Regions from separate parts of the Bacillus sp. JJ1609 genome, predicted to be linked through region 1. Evidence: predicted binding sites of a transcription regulator. Region 1 holds the regulator's gene; each other region holds the start of a gene.
What was found. The regulator Rex, encoded in region 1, represses fermentation and respiration genes when NADH is low (regulators of the CRP and FNR family bind a similar motif). The targets are predictions, from matches to a motif close to TTGTGAAATATTTCACAA.

Region 1 (4,208 bases):
TTATTTTAGGCAGCATCCTACGATTTGAACTTTCAAGCTGCTTACTAGTAAAATGGAGAGATAGCATTACGGAACTTTAATCATATTAAAACGTATATAAAGTCATTAAGTTTACGAAAAGGCCTAAAAGGAGTTTTTATATTGAAAAAGGAATACTGGTACATTATCATCGCCTATATTGTCATGCAGCTTTCAAGCCTGGTCGGAATTCCGCTCGTTGCCTTTGTGGGAGCTGGTATGGGTAAGAGTCTTAAGGAAATGGAAACCCTATCGATTCCTTACTGGCTTGTCATCAGCTTTACACTTACACTGATCATCGTGCTGCTGATTTTACGGAAAGAATCAAAGATGCAGGCAGATTTGCGCGGAATGGCATCGCCAGCAAGCTCGGCTGCCTGGGCCGTCGCAGGTGTATTTCTTGCATTGATGGCTCAATCCTTTGCAGCAAGCATTGAAAGGCTGCTCGGAATTGAAATGGGCTCGGAAAATACTCAGGAGATTATCAACCTCATTGAGAACTTTCCGATTGTGATTCTTGTCAGCTCGATCATCGGGCCAATTTTAGAAGAAATCGTCTTCCGAAAAATCATCTTCGGAAGCCTGCATAAGAAAATGAATTTCTTTTTTGCTGCGTTAATCAGTTCAGTGATCTTTGCACTCGCGCATTTCGAGCCGGAGCATGTCATCCTGTATTCGGCCATGGGCTTTACGTTTGCTTTCCTTTATGTAAAAACAAAGCGGATCATCGTTCCGATCATAGCCCATGTCACAATGAATACGTTCGTTGTCCTGCTTCAATCCGTATTCAGGGAAGACATCGAGAGAATGATAAGAGAAGCAGAAAAAATCCAGAGCTTTATTGGGGGACTTTAAGTTATGAAGCAATCGCCTTTATTTTCAGGCATTGTCTACATCTTGCTAGGCAGCTTGTTCACCTACTTCGCCATCCAGAATGTCAATGAAACCGGCTGGGGATTCTTCACTTACCTCCTCGTCATGCTCGCGACCTTCGACTTCGGTTCAGGCATCCGGATGATCCTGTTCCATTTCAAACTCAAGCAAATCCAGAAAAAATAGCCTCTTCATCCCGAAGAGGCTATTTTTCTTATTATTCTTCTGTTTCAGAATTAGTCGGATAATGCTTGAGGAAATAAATCAATGATTGCAGCTCTACAGACAGGTCAATATGGTGAATCCTGATAGAGTTGGGTACATTCAATCGTGCAGGTGTAAAATTTAGAATTCCCTTGATATTCGCCTGGACCAATCGGTCGGTAATAGGCTGTGCTACCGCAGACGGCACGGTAAGGATGGCCACCTGAATACCTTCCTCGACGACTTTTTTGTCCAGCTCATCCATGTGATATACAGACACATCACCCATTATGGTGCCTACTTTGCCCTCATCCACATCAAAGGCAATTTCGATTTTCGTATTATTGTTTTTTGAGAAATTATAATTTAAAAATGCCGTTCCAAGATTCCCGACCCCGATTAGCGCCACTTTGGTCAGCTCGTCCTGATCCAGTGTCTTTCGGAAAAATGTCAGGAGATAATTCACATTGTAGCCGTACCCCTTTTTACCTAAGGCTCCAAAGTAAGAAAAATCCCTTCTGATTGTCGCTGAATCCACTTTTACCGCTTCACTTAACTCCGCAGATGACACTCTTTGTTTACCTGAAGAATGTAAGTTCAATAAGAAGCGATAATACAGCGGCAAGCGTTTTGCGGTTGCCTGCGGAATTTTCATAGGTTCGTTCGTCATTCTCCATCCTCCACCCAATTAAAATTTCTATTTAAGCTTCTCTTCTCTCTTAAAATCGCCGTTTTTCCCACCGGTTTTCTCGACTAAATACGTCTTGCCGATCACCATGCCCTTGTCTACGGCCTTGCACATATCATAAACAGTCAGCGCACATGCTGAAGCTGCTGTTAACGCTTCCATTTCCACACCTGTATTTCCTTTTGTTTTTACAGAGGCGGTGATATTTAAACTATAGTCATTTCCATTTTGCTCCCAATCAAAGCTGAGGTCAATGCCTGTTAATGGAAGTGGATGGCACATTGGGATAATTTCCGACGTCTTCTTGGCCGCCATGATGCCCGCTACCTGTGCAACCGCCAGCACATCCCCTTTTTTCATCTTATTTTCTGTGATTCTTATATATATATCTTCATTCACAATTATGCTTGAATGGGCGATTGCCGTGCGGACCGTCTCAGGTTTATCGCTGACATCCACCATTTTCGCTCTGCCTTCTTCGTTAAAATGAGTAAATTCTGACATATTCAAGCTCCCTTCAACCAAATGATACACTATTTTCACAAAGTTGTGTGTGAACTTTGTTGCTGACTTCACAAATTCCTTGTCATTCCTAGTTTTTGGTGGATCTCATATATTGCCGAGCCTATGTGAATGGGTTACACTATCTCTAAGGCTATAGAGGTGAAAAATAATGATATTATTACAAGTTAATCAGCTGACAAAATATTTCGCTGCTGATCTTATTTTATCGAATATAAAGTTTGAAATACAGACCCATGACCGTGTTGCTTTAGTTGGCCGCAACGGAGCGGGCAAATCGACCCTGCTGAAGATCATCGCCGGGCAGGAGGCGCATGACAGCGGTGAGATCATCCGCCCTAAAGGGACGACGATCGGGTACCTGGCACAGAATACAGGTCTCGAATCCGAAAAAAGCATCTGGGAAGAAATGCTAGGCGTTTTTAACCATCTGCATTCCATGGAAAAAGATCTGCGGCGGCTAGAGGAAAAAATGTCAGATTCTGACATTCTGACAAATCAGACTGAATATGACAGAGTTCTCAAGGAATATGATCTCTTGCAGGTCCAGTTCAAGGAGAAAGGCGGTTATCAATATGAAGCCGACATCCGCTCCGTACTCCATGGCCTGAACTTCCATACATTTGATTATTCCACAAAAATATCCACATTAAGCGGAGGCCAAAAAACAAGGCTTGCTTTAGCTAAACTCCTTTTGACCCGCCCGGATATTTTAATTCTGGACGAACCGACAAACCACCTAGATATCGACACTCTTTCTTGGCTGGAAAAGTACCTTCAGGGCTATGATGGAGCAATCCTGATTGTTTCCCATGACCGTTACTTCCTTGATAAAGTCGTAAATCAGGTATATGAAATTTCTCGCCATCAGCTGGCAAAATTCCCTGGGAACTACACCTCTTACTTGAACCAAAAAGCTGAAAACTACGAACGGGATATGAAGCTTTTTGAAAAGCAGCAGGATGAGATTTCAAAGCTCCAGGATTTCATCCAGAGAAACCTTGCGCGTGCTTCTACTACTAAAAGAGCTCAAAGCCGCAGGAAACAGCTAGAAAAGATTGACCGGATGGACAAGCCACTTGGCGATGAAAAATCCGCTTCATTTAGCTTTCAGATTGAACGCCAGAGCGGAAACGATGTCCTAAAGGCTGATTCACTCGCTGTAGGATATAGCGATGACGCCGTTTCTGAAAATATCTCATTCAATCTATCTCGGGGCGATAGCACTGCCTTAGTTGGACCAAACGGTGTCGGCAAATCAACCTTGCTGAAGACAATCGTTGAAAAGCTTCCTTCGATCGCCGGCAGCATCCACTATGGTTCAAACGTATCGATCGGTTATTATGACCAGGAACAGGCTGAGCTAAGCTCAAATAAAAAGGTACTAAACGAGCTTTGGGACGAATATCCACTTAAGCCGGAAAAAGAAATTCGCACTATTCTGGGCAATTTCCTATTCTCCGGCGACGATGTATTGAAAATTGTCTCCACTTTGAGCGGCGGCGAAAAAGCACGTCTTGCCCTTGCTAAGCTAATGCTGCAAAAATCAAACTTCTTAATTCTGGACGAGCCGACGAACCACTTGGATTTAGACAGCAAAGAAGTGCTTGAAAACGCACTAATCGATTATCCAGGCACAATCCTGTTTGTTTCGCACGACCGTTATTTTATCAACAGGATCGCCACAAAGGTCATTGAACTCGACCGCAATGGTGCAGCCGAATTCCTGGGTGATTATGATTATTACCTTGAGAAAAAGCTCGAACAGCAAGAACTGAAAGCACTCGCCGAACAGTCAGCGAAAGCTTCAAGCAGTTCTGTAGATTCTTCTAAACAAGATAAAAACTCCTATCAGCAGGATAAAGAATCAAAGAAGCTGGAACGCCAGCGCAAACGGCGTATG
Region 2 (4,208 bases), on a different contig from region 1:
AACATTGGAGTGTTTCTTTTGAATAAAATAGATATTAAAAAAGTGCTTTCTGGTTTCTCGCTTTTTAGAGACCTGGATGATCATGATTTAGAAAAAATTGTTGAAATATCGATTTCCAGGGAATGGAAGAAAAACAGCCATGTATTCCTTCAGGGAGATCCGCTTGAAAATGTATATTTTATTAATGAAGGGAAAGTAAAGATTTACAAAAGCGATGCAAATGGACGGGAGCAGATTGTTGCAATTCTTAAAAAAGGAGAAATGTTCCCACATGTTGGCTTTTTCCGCAAAGGGGGTTATCCTGGCTATTCAGAAGTGTTAGAGCAAACGAGCCTTGTTGTCGTGCCTATTTCGCAGTTCGAGAAGGTCCTTGTCGAAAATCCTCATTTGAGCATTAAGGTATTTAAAGTGCTTGGAGAAAAGATTGTTGACCTGCAGGAAAGGCTTGAGGCACAAATTTTGAATAACACATATGAACAAATCGTAAAACTGCTATTAAGGCTTGGAGAGCTACACGGCGAAAAACAAGAAAATGGCACAATACTTCTAAAGTCCGATTTTACAAATAAAGATTTGGCAAACATGATTGGCACGACAAGGGAAACAGTAAGCAGGACCCTTACCCGAATGAAGAAGGATCAGGTTATTTTTACTGACCATCATGGAAATATGATTTTGGACACTGAGTTATTGTTGAATGAACTTATATAAGGACTGCCTCCTCCAGAATACACAAGCCCGCTGCATTATATCAGCGGGCTTTTAACATTTTTATTTTTTATTCTGTCTTGCTTAATTGCATCATTGTTTCCATATCTTCCTGCGCTGTTGTAATCAGTTTCAAATTAAAGGTATCCTGAAGCACCTGCATCACACCTTCAGAAATGAACTCAGGCGGCTTTGGTCCAATACGGATATCCTGGATGCCTAGGCTGAACAGTCCCAGCAGGATGGCTACTGCTTTTTGCTCGAACCAGGAAAGAACGATGCTCACTGGAAGTTCGTTCACATCGCATTCAAAAGCATCTGCCAATGCTTTAGCAATCTTAACGGTGGAAACAGAGTTATTACATTGTCCGAGGTCAATGTATCTCGGAATATCCGTACCTGGAACAACTCCGTAATCAACATCGTTAAAACGGAACTTACCGCATGAAGTAGTCAGAATTACTGCCTCAGGAGGAAGAGATGTTGCAAGCTCACGGTAGTATTCGCCGCCTTTTCCTGGCGCGTCGCAGCCTGCGATGACGAAGAAGCGCTTAATCTTTCCATCTTTCACTGCCTGAATGACTTCTGGAGCTAGACCAAGTACAGTTTCGTGGTGGAAACCTGTAACTAGAGTTTCTTCAGAATTCATATCGGCTTCTGGAAGCTCCAATGCTTTTTCAATCAACAAGGAGAAATCATCATTTTCAATTTTTCTTACATTTTCAAGTCCTGCCACTTCGTAAGTAAACATACGATCTGCGTAGGATCCTTTAATTGGCATTACGCAGTTTGTCGTCGCAAGAATCGCTCCGGGGAATTTTTCAAACAGGCGGCGCTGGTCAAACCATGCCTTCCCGATGTTCCCTTTAAGGTGCGGGTATTTTTTCAATGCTGGATAGCCATGGGCAGGCAGCATCTCTGAGTGAGTATAAATATTAATGCCTTTTCCTTCTGTCTGTTTAAGCAGTTCTTCTAAGGCGAATAAATTATGGCCAGTAACAACGATGCACTTACCTTCAATCTTATTCTGGCTTACACGAACGGGCTGTGGAATGCCCAGACGGCTAGTGTGTGCTTCATCTAGCATTTCCATTACCCGCACTGCTGATTGGCCAACTTTCAATGCCATATCAATATGCTCCTGAACATTGAAGTTGGAATTGGTCAATGTCATATATAGTGCTTCGTGAGTAGTTGCGTCTACAAACGGGTCTGTAAATCCAAGCTGATTAGCATGCGTCCTATATGCTGCAATTCCTTTTAAGGCAAAAATAATGGTATCCTGCAGGCTCGCAATTGTTTCATCTTTTCCGCAAACTCCTACGACTTTACAGCCGCCTGTTGGTGTCTGTTCACATTGGTAACAAAACATGTGTATTCCCCTCTTCTGCTTTATTTACTGTTTCAGCATACAAAGGAACACAAATTTGTTATGTGACCTAAATCACACTAAAGGCATTTTTCACAAAGTGTTCATAAAACGATGGCAAAAAAAAAAACGCAGGAATGATTTGATCTAACAAGCATGTGCAGAGAATAATTGAACACGGACATTCTGTCTCTCATATTCTATTATAAGAATTTCTGCAGAGGAGGATGAGACACGATGGCACCTAACCATCCTGATCGCCCAAAAAGACATGAAGCCCTGGAACAATGGTTTAAATCAATGAATCAAATCATGCAGGAAAAACCTGTAAAAGGAATATTGCAAAGTATTGACGATTTTTTCAGACAGCCCTTCCCCTATTCCCCAATTCATGTTGCCTTAAATGAAACAGACACGGAATATGAAGTGACAGCTGAACTGCCAGGTATTAAAAAAGACCAGATTTCCATCGATGTAATAAACAACTCGTTGACGATCACTCTAAATAAGTCAGAGACATCTACTGAAATCAACGATTTAGAAAAAACACACAAGCACAGATCCTCAATGCAAAGATCCAGCAGAACCATACCATTTGCTCAGCCTATTAACGAGAGGAAAATACGGGCTTCCTACATCGATGGTCTACTCAAAATAAAAATTGCTAAGAAACCAGGTAAGAAAATAGATATTTTAATAGATCAAGACTAAAAAAGCAGGCAATCGCATGCTTTCTGTTTGTAGACAAAAAGGGTTCGAAATGTTCTCATTCCGAACCCTTTTTGCGCATCGATGACTAGAGCAGAAAGTGCAAGACTCAAACGGGGCAGGTAAGCGATAAAATATCCTCTAGAGACTCTAGCAAATAGTCATAAGCAACCTTCAAAGAACCATTCAACCCGTTTTGACACACACGAATGAGGGTGGACTAGAAAAAGGACACATTAAATTGGTCCACCAATAAAGCCTCTTGGTTACTTGATAGTATAAAAATTGGAAAAAGAGGACACCAATAAGGCCTCTTGGTTATCTGATAGTACAAAAAATTGGAAAAAGGAGTCGCCAATAAGGCCACTTGGCTACCTGGAAGAACAAAAAATGGAAAAATACGTCACCAATATGGCCACTTGGCTAACTAAAAGAGCACAAAAGAAAGACTGTAAACAAGCTCGATTTTTACCGAGTTTGTCTACAGTCTGAGCAGAGCAGGCAATCGCCTGCTTTTGCTTTTACACTTTAAACATTCCGCCGAGCCCTTTAACCAGAGATGAAACCTGAGTCACTGCATTCATCATCTGGCCTGCGGTGTCTACCATCTTATTGACATCAAGATTCCCGTCCTGGCTTTTAAATGAATTCATGATTGATTGCAATCCTGATGGCTGCTTTGGCATAAATGCCTGCTGTGGATAAGGATTGTAATTTTGAAATTCAGACTGCTGGCTGTAGTATCCGTAAATCGGGTCATCCTCTGGCTGGAGCGGATTTTGGAAAAGCATTTTTGAATAATTATTCTTTGGTTGCGCCATTGAATATTGTTGGTTCCATTGAGGATTGCCCTGCATATATGGATTGATTGGGTAATCCTGCTGTATATATTGATTTTGCCAATTTCCCTGCATGCTGTTCCATTGAGGGTTTACATATTGTTGAGGGTACGGCTGCTGCCGGTTCAAACCTTGATTATTCCCATTCCAATTATAAGTTCCCTGATAATATTGATTTTCCCAAAACTGTGGCTGATAGGCATGCGTCTTGTTCCTGCGGCCAAACATGGGCGAACATCCTCCTCCATAGTTCATTACGATATCTTATGATGTAATCGCCCAGATGGTGATAGGGTTTGGAAATGCCTTCCGCTTTTGTCTAATGATGAAAATAATTGTCGGAAGTTTAAATTTTTGAAAAATAAAGGACAATTCCATTTTCATGATACGATGAGTTCAAATGATGGAGGAGGATGAAAAGATGAACGTTCACGAACTTAAAAATCTATTTGCCCAAACAAAAGAATACACTCCGGAACATGTGAATGAATTACTCGATTTCACAAAAAAATCGTATATTCAGAATGAAATAACCATTAATGAATACCGGAACCTTGTTCGTGAGCTGGAATTGCAAGGAGCCT
Region 3 (4,208 bases), on a different contig from region 1:
GCAAGCTGCATATGTTGATCCAGTCCAGCTAGCGCCATTTCCTTTACGATGGCATCGATGCTTTCCTGATTAAGCTCACGCATTTCCCCAAGAGCCTTAAGCCCTTTTTCCACCAGGCTATCGACCATTTTAATTACCGGCTGCTGTTCCTTCATTACTTTTTCTGTTGTCGCCATGTGTATAACCTCCAATTAATTTGGTTTCGAATTACTTTCGTCGGATTTGTTTATTGGTATGTTGTATGTAGCCATTGCTGGTAAGACGGTTATTATTTGTTTGTTTGTGATGTATTTCACAATAAGTTTCAAAAAAATATTTCACTCACAAACTGGATTTCTCGGAATTTTTTCAAAGGATAAATCCGTGATGTATCTTGAACCACTTTTCACGATGATGACAAAGTTAACTGTCCAGATGTATGCCGGGATGTTTTCATTCTCTATGAACATCATCGCTTCAAACTCATCACCGACCAATTCTTCAAAAACCTCCTGCGTATAAGTTTCGGTATCAGTAGAGAAAGGCTTAAATTCGCAATAAATCATCTTCACTCACTCCTTTTTCCTTTTCTAATTAAAGGATATCATATGATAAGAATAATAGTTTGTGAAATATTGAACAATGTTTGAACTTTAATCATTTATATAATTGCCTGTTTATTGAGTGATTTGAAGTTACTGATACTCATAAAAATAAAGCGCTTTCATTTTATTTATTATATTAAAATAGAAACTATTAAAAATATCGTTGAGTTTAATTTTGTATTTTTAATTTCATTATATATATCTTCTTTCGATCATTTAAATTTTGGGCCTGTGTTAAACTCGACTGTTGTTTTTTGCTTTTTAGGCTTTGTTATAACTGAATGTTGATTTCACTGTGTTTAATAAATAAAAGGTAAAATTCCGTTTAAATTGAGAAATAGCCTTATTTCCTTAAAAATACAGGAAGTTTTTCCTTTTATATTATCCAAACCTTTGGATTTTGTCTTATTTAGAGTAGTTTATCGGAAGATCTCCGGTTATATCTGCTTCTTAAGTATTCTCTATATACAATAGCCTGAAATTCTCCGTCTATTAATTGTCATACTTACACGAAAAACAACAATGAAGTATAACAGAGAGAAATATCCGAGAAACGTCAGCATATTGAAGACGAAACTAACTTCGGGTTCTAAAATAAAATGTGTCCAAATCTGCTTAATCAACAAAAATTTCTTCCACCTTTAAAATCGTAAATAATATGGAACAAGGTATCCTAAAATATCATACATTGGCTAAAAAGTAGGGCTCATCTATAGAATCCCTTGCTTTTTTAGCGTCAATACCCTTCACAAACATTTCACTGGAATACCATTTTATGTTTTCATATTTTGTTCACAATTACCTGCGAAAGAGGACAAATTTCTATGTTAGAATCATTATTACAAACATACCACTGTGATTTTAATCACACCTTTTGCCACAACTTACCGCCTTTTTTAGGTATAGTTTTGAAATCTTTGTGAACAGATGAGCAAAAGTATGTGATATAATGAACAAGGTTTTTTATCTGAAAGGAGCTGCAGTCAGTGATGAAGAAATCAAAACTTCTATTGCTCTCACTCACCTCAATGATCGCCGTACTGTTATTGAGCGGCTGTGAGAATAATATGGTCGTGTTCAATCCAGAGGGACCGATCGCAAGGCAAATTCTCGATTTAATAAACTTTTCAATTGCATTGATGCTATTAGTTACGGTTGTCGTATTCGGCCTCTTCGCGTTCATCGTATGGAAATACCGAGAACGCAAGGACAATATGGGATATGAGCCGCCAGAAGAACATGGCAGCACTGTATTGGAAATCATATGGACTGTTATCCCAATCCTGATTATCGTCGCTTTGACTATCCCGACGGTAAAAACGATTTACGCAATAGATGAAGTACCTAAAGGCTATGAGGACAAAGAACCTCTTGTCATTAAAGTGACTTCGGCTGACTGGAAGTGGATTTTCAGCTACCCAGAGCAAGGAATTGAGACGGTTAACTACGTTAATATCCCTGAAGACCGTCCAGTTGATTTCAAGCTAACCTCAGCTGGAACCATGCAAAGCTTCTGGGTCCCTGCACTTGGCGGCCAGAAATATACGATGGCACATGCTGAAACACAGCTTTATCTTCTAGCTGATAACCCTGGCTCTTATGTTGGCCGAAATACGAACTTCAATGGGAAGGGATATGCTGGCATGGAGTTTGAAGTCTTGTCTCAAACACAAGAAGATTTTGATAAATGGGTTAAAGAAGTAAAAGAAACTGCTCCAAAGATGACGTTAGCAGAGTATGAAAAGATGCTTGAGCCTTCTCACTTTGGGCGCAAGACATTCTCAAACACTCACTTAGACTGGGTCGACCATTCTGACCATAATTCAAAGAACTACACAAATCCAGAAATGTATTATCCAGGACATGGCTGGCCAGGTAAAATCTTTGAAGATGAAAATAACTATAAAAATAAAGACGGCAACAATGAACAAACAAATCATGAAAACCATGAAAATATGAATCACAAAGAATCTGAAACTACTGACGAGCACGGGGGTGAGCATAGTGGGCATTAAATGGGATGAATTTTTTGTAACAGGCGATCCATTGATTTTTGCTTCTCAAATCGGAATTGCCCTGACGATGGTTGGTATCATCGCTGCACTTACCTATTTTAAAAAGTGGAATTGGCTTTGGACAAATTGGCTGACCACTGTTGACCATAAGAAAATCGGGATCATGTATATCCTGGTCGGTGTGGTCATGTTTTTCCGTGGCGGAATTGACGGCTTGATGATGAAAGGCCAGACAGCCGTACCTGAAAATACCTTCCTGAACGCACAGCACTATAATGAAGTATTCACAACTCACGGTGTCATCATGATCCTTTTCGTTGCGATGCCGCTATTGATTGGACTTATGAACTTTGTGGTTCCGCTGCAAATCGGTGCCCGTGACGTTGCTTTTCCACAGTTGAACGCCCTTAGCTTCTGGCTTACAGTAGCCGGTGCGGCGCTCTTCAATATTTCGTTCATTATCGGTGGTTCACCGGATGCCGGCTGGACTTCCTACTTCCCTCTGGCAGGCAAAGAATTCAGTCCTGGTATCGGGAACAACTTTTACGCAGTAGCCCTGCAAATTGCAGGTGCTGGTACATTGATGACGGGTATTAACTTCGTTGTCACAGTGTTAAAAATGAGAACAAAAGGCATGACATTGATGAGGATGCCGATGTTCACTTGGACATCTTTCATCACATCAATCATTATTGTAGCGAGCTTCCCTATTTTTACAGTTGCTCTTGCCTTAATGACTTTCGACCGCACATTCGGTACCCATTTCTTCACAATATCCGGTGGCGGTATGGATATGCTTTGGGCCAACCTTTTCTGGCTTTGGGGACATCCAGAAGTTTACATCGTTGTCCTGCCTGCATTCGGTATGCTGTCAGACATCATTTCAACATTTTCTAGAAAAACGCTTTACGGCTATAAATCAATGGTCATTTCAATTATCATGATCTCTGTTTTAAGTATGCTTGTATGGGTTCACCACTTCTTCACAATGGGCAACAGTGCTGGTGTAAACTCATTCTTCTCGATTACAACAATGGCAATTGCCATCCCTACTGGGGTTAAAGTTTTTAACTGGCTGTTCACAATGAGAAAAGGCCGAATCAAGTTTACGACTGCGATGCTCTGGTCACTTGCATTTGTACCGAACTTTGTAATCGGCGGTGTAACGGGTGTCATGCTTGCTATGGCGGCTGCTGACTATCAGTATCACAACACATTATTCCTAGTGGCGCACTTCCACTATGTACTAATACCAGGTGTAGTGTTCCCTATTTTTGCTGGCCTTTACTTCTGGTGGCCGAAGATGTTTGGCTATATGCTGAATGAAAAAATTGGTAAATGGCATTTCTGGCTGTTTGTGATCGGCTTTAACGTCACATTCATGCCAATGTTCTTCCTTGGTCTTGATGGTGCAGTACGCCGTGCTTACACCTATTCAGCAGAAACTGGGTTTGCTCCATTAATGATGTTGTCAGCAATCGGTTCAGTGATTCTTGCAGCTGGCTTTGCAGCGCTTGTTTATAACATTTACTGGAGCGCGCGTCATGCTGACCGCAACATTGGAAATGACCCTTGGGATGCGAGGACTCTTGAGTGGGCAACTGCTACT
Region 4 (4,208 bases), on a different contig from region 1:
TGGATTCAAACCAATTAAGCTTCAGCATCCGCCAATTCCAGCAGAAGATCCTTCCGCGGAAAAAGTAGCGATTGTCCTGACAAAGCACCAATTGACTGAAAAAGAGATCAGCGGTCAGCTTCATAAATTCAAAAATATAAAGCTTCGCCGCATTTTCAAGCATGCGATCAACGGATATTCGGTGGAAGGTCCTATTTCGGAGCTGAGACAGCTAGAAGGTCGGAATGAAATAAAACTAGTATCAGAAGTAAGCACCTATCAGGTTGAAAATGCTCCTTATTTGTCGACCAGTTACCAGAAAATCACCCCGATGTCAGATATCAAAAAAATTGAAATAAACCCAAATCATCATCCAAAACCGTACCGGTCAAGTGATAGTTTTACCGATAATTTTGAACTGATTGGTTCAGAGGCTGTCCGCAGCATTTTGGATAAGAATGGTGAGCGGCTGACGGGCAGGGGTGTAACAATAGGTGTGATTGATACTGGGATCGATTATGATCATCCGGACCTTAGAAGGAATTACGCTGGAGGTCATGACCTGGTAGATGGGGATGAGGATCCGATGGAAACAAAAGGAATTGGGATGAAAAGCACCCTGCACGGCACGCATGTAGCTGGGATTATAGCGGCGAATGGAAGAATGAGGGGAATGGCGCCGGAAGCTAAAATTATTGCCTATAGAGCGCTAGGTCCTGGAGGGAGCGGTACAACTGAACAGGTCATCGCTGCAATCGACCAGGCGATTAAGGATAAGGTAGACATTCTGAACCTTTCTCTTGGCAATGATGTGAATGGCCCCGACCTGCCCATCAGCCTTGCGCTCAATAAAGCTGTAGATAGCGGGATTACAGCAGTTACTTCTTCTGGAAACTCGGGCCCGAACCGATGGACGGTAGGATCACCTGGAACAGCTTCCAAAGCGATTAGTGTTGGAGCCTCAACCCCGCCTATGAAAGTCCCATATGCCACGGGAAATGTTTCAGCTAAGAAAATCCGGCTTGAGCCTTTGCAGGGGTCGGAACAATGGAATAACACCCAAAGTGAGAAAATCGTATTTGCTGGCATTGGCAGAAAAAATGAGATGAAAGATGTAAAAGACAAGCTTGTGATCGTTGAACGAGGGCAGCTTACTTTTACAGAAAAAGCGAAGAACGCCCTCAACGCAGGAGCTGTCGGAGTCATTATTTACAACAATTCAAAAGGAACTTTCTTCGGGAACCTGGAGGAAAGTCTGCCGATACCAGTGGCGGCGATCAGCAAACAAGAAGGAGAATCCCTGAAAAAACAGCTTATAAAAGGCCAAGCTCTATTAAGGATAGAATTAATAGAAGAAAGAGATATCCTTGCCGACTTCAGCTCGCGTGGCCCGGTTACGTCAACATGGGAAATCAAACCGGATATTGTTGCTCCCGGGGTGGCCATAAACAGTACAATTCCAGGAGGATATTTGTCCCTGCAGGGTACGAGCATGGCCGCGCCGCATGTGGCTGGGGCAGCTGCTTTGATCAAACAAGCACATCCAGAATGGGGACCATACGAAATCAAGGCGGCAATTATGAACACAGCCAAGCAGATTGTGAATCGGGACGGACAACATTATCGAACATATGAACAAGGAGCCGGTCGTATCCAGACAGAAGCTGCGATCAAAACCGAAACCATCGTCAAGCCGGGATCGCTGCAATTCGGAAAGTTCCAGCTGGCAGATAATATGCACCGGCATAGTGCAAGGCTTGAAGTCAGGAATACAAGCACACACACGAAGTACTATTCTTTTTCGATGCCAAATTGGGAAACAGGGATTGAATGGGAGATGCCTTTTTCCTTTTCCGTTGAGCCGAATGAAACGAAGATGGTGGAGATCGCAATGACTGCCAGTCCGGAGTTTTTAAAGAAAAAAATTCAGGATGGCAGCCTCGTTCTTGATGATGGCAAAAATAAAATTAGAATTCCTTATTTGTATGTCCTTGAGGAACCAGATTATCCACGAGTCATGGGATTTGATTTCGCACCTGCTGACAATGCCGGTGCCTATCGTTACGAAGTCTATTTGCCTGGCGGCGCTGATGAATTCGGTATCGCCCTTTTCGATCCGGATCAGTATCGCTTTATAGGTTTCCTTGATTGGGGTAGGGGAATTAAAAAAGGAATGATGACAAAAGAAATTCTTGTCGAAAATCTGCCAGAAGAAGGAGTATACTTAGCCAAGGTTTTTGCCAAAAAGGCAGGACGTGAAAGTACGATTGAAACCATTATATCGGTCAAGAAAAATCAGATTGAAAACAAAGCCGGAAGGAACTGAAATCCTTGCCGGCTTTATTTTGAAAAACTATTCGGATTGTTATTTTTAGATAGGGTAAAGGGTATAAAACGCACGTGAAAACTTTGTGAATTTTTTCACGCCAATGGATTGACTTTGATTGGAGCCTATTGTATGCTTATCTAGGTGTAAATGATAGGGTTTTCAAAAATATTTCGACAATATTTTTAAATGTTTTGCTAGAATAAATCCTTACATAGACATACGGACTGTTCAATCCCTAAAACGAGGATGTGATTGAATGCGTCAAAACAAGCGTAATCCATTGCAAGCAATGGCTCTAACGTCCGCGATTCTTTCTCAATTAGTCGGATCTATACTGATTGGCATTTTCTCAGGAAGATGGCTCGATCACAAAGTAGGAACCGAACCACTTTTTCTCATTCTCGGTCTACTCATGGGATTGGCTGCTGGCGTGTACGCCATGCTCCGTTTGATCCAACACTTTTTTTCAGGAGACTAATCTTTAATGTCAGAAATAAACCAAATGTTTCATCGGCAACGTCGGTATATGTACGTACTTTTAGCTGTTTATGTTCTTGGCTGGGGATTTACCTCCTATAAATCAATCTTTGCAGGGTTAGCTCTTGGAACTGCATTCAGTTTCATGATCTTATTGCTTTTAGCAAAAAGAGCGCAAAGCTTTGATAAGGCTGTGTCTCAAGGGAAAAAGGTCCGTTCGCTCGGGTCGGTCTCTCGATTGGCAACAGCGGCAATCGCAGCAATGATTGCATTGGAATATGAAGAACAATTTCATATGGCAAGTGTGGTAGTGGGACTAATGACAACCTATGTTGTTATTATCATAGATTATTTTATTCAAAGTTTTCTACAACATAAATAGCGGGGGAAGAGAGGTGAATACTGTTGCATCATGAAGCTCCATTAGTTCATTTTTTGGGACTTACTTTTAACTTAGCTAATGTCTTAATGATTACAATAGCAAGTGTTATTGTTTTTCTGATTGCTGTTCTTTCTACACGTCGTATGGCGATGAAGCCTACTGGAATCCAGAACTTCTTTGAATGGGTTATGGATTTCGTCAAGGGCATCATCAACAGCACGATGGATTGGAAAGATGGTGGAAGATTCCACATACTTGGACTGACTCTGTTAATGTACATTTTCGTGTCCAATATGCTTGGTCTGCCATTCGCAATCGTGATTGACGAAACATTATGGTGGAAATCACCAACTGCGGACCCAATCATTACTTTAACTTTAGCCGTAATGGTGGTTGCACTTTCCCATTATTATGGAATCAAGTTAAAGGGCGGAAGAGAATATGCAAAGGGCTTTTTCAGTCCGATGAAATTCTTGTTCCCACTTAAGATTATTGAAGAGTTTGCAAACACGCTAACACTTGGTTTGCGTCTCTACGGTAACATTTATGCTGGTGAATTATTACTATCTTTGCTTGCAGGCGGTTTGGCTGCATCGGGGATTGTTGGTACTATCGCAGCGATTCCTTTAACACTGGTTTGGCAAGGATTCTCCATCTTTGTTGGTACGATCCAAGCCTATATTTTCACCATGTTAACAATGGTTTATCTGTCCCATAAAGTCAGTCATGACCATTAAAAATAAACCTGTTCATATGAACAACAATTTTTTTAAAAAATTTTTCTATACAAACTAAGGAGGAACAAAATAATGAATCTTATAGCAGCAGCAATCGCAATCGGACTAGCAGCAGTAGGCGCTGGTATCGGTAACGGACTTATCGTTGGACGTACAGTAGAAGGTATCGCTCGTCAGCCAGAAGCACGTGGTTTACTTCAAACTACAATGTTCATCGGGGTTGCGTTAGTAGAAGCATTGCCGATCATCGGTGTAGTAATTGCGTTCATGGTTTTAGGCCGTTAATCTTACGTAAATTATTCAA

Region 2: the regulator Rex is predicted to act here: its motif matches at 2,141-2,158, upstream of hcp (hydroxylamine reductase).
Region 3: the regulator Rex is predicted to act here: its motif matches at 1,524-1,541, upstream of qoxA (cytochrome aa3 quinol oxidase subunit II).
Region 4: the regulator Rex is predicted to act here: its motif matches at 2,389-2,406, upstream of V7654_RS02835 (AtpZ/AtpI family protein).

Annotation. Positions count from the first base shown of each region.
Region 1 covers NZ_JBALSS010000039.1:19,090-23,297, forward strand. The annotation lists gene V7654_RS22165 (CPBP family intramembrane glutamic endopeptidase) at 142-873, shown strand; gene V7654_RS22170 (YdiK family protein) at 877-1,077, shown strand; gene V7654_RS22175 (redox-sensing transcriptional repressor Rex) at 1,109-1,765, opposite strand; gene moaC (cyclic pyranopterin monophosphate synthase MoaC) at 1,793-2,287, opposite strand; gene V7654_RS22185 (ABC-F family ATP-binding cassette domain-containing protein) at 2,457-4,208, shown strand, end outside.
Region 2 covers NZ_JBALSS010000021.1:77,295-81,502, forward strand. The annotation lists gene V7654_RS16285 (Crp/Fnr family transcriptional regulator) at 19-711, shown strand; gene hcp (hydroxylamine reductase) at 779-2,080, opposite strand; gene V7654_RS16295 (Hsp20/alpha crystallin family protein) at 2,315-2,788, shown strand; gene V7654_RS16300 (YppG family protein) at 3,307-3,852, opposite strand; gene V7654_RS16305 (YppF family protein) at 4,046-4,208, shown strand, end outside.
Region 3 covers NZ_JBALSS010000013.1:23,283-27,490, reverse strand. The annotation lists gene adhE (bifunctional acetaldehyde-CoA/alcohol dehydrogenase) at 1-176, opposite strand, end outside; gene V7654_RS11700 (hypothetical protein) at 318-545, opposite strand; gene qoxA (cytochrome aa3 quinol oxidase subunit II) at 1,574-2,599, shown strand; gene qoxB (cytochrome aa3 quinol oxidase subunit I) at 2,589-4,208, shown strand, end outside.
Region 4 covers NZ_JBALSS010000004.1:80,315-84,522, reverse strand. The annotation lists gene V7654_RS02840 (S8 family serine peptidase) at 1-2,305, shown strand, start outside; gene V7654_RS02835 (AtpZ/AtpI family protein) at 2,565-2,786, shown strand; gene V7654_RS02830 (ATP synthase subunit I) at 2,793-3,167, shown strand; gene atpB (F0F1 ATP synthase subunit A) at 3,191-3,904, shown strand; gene atpE (F0F1 ATP synthase subunit C) at 3,977-4,189, shown strand.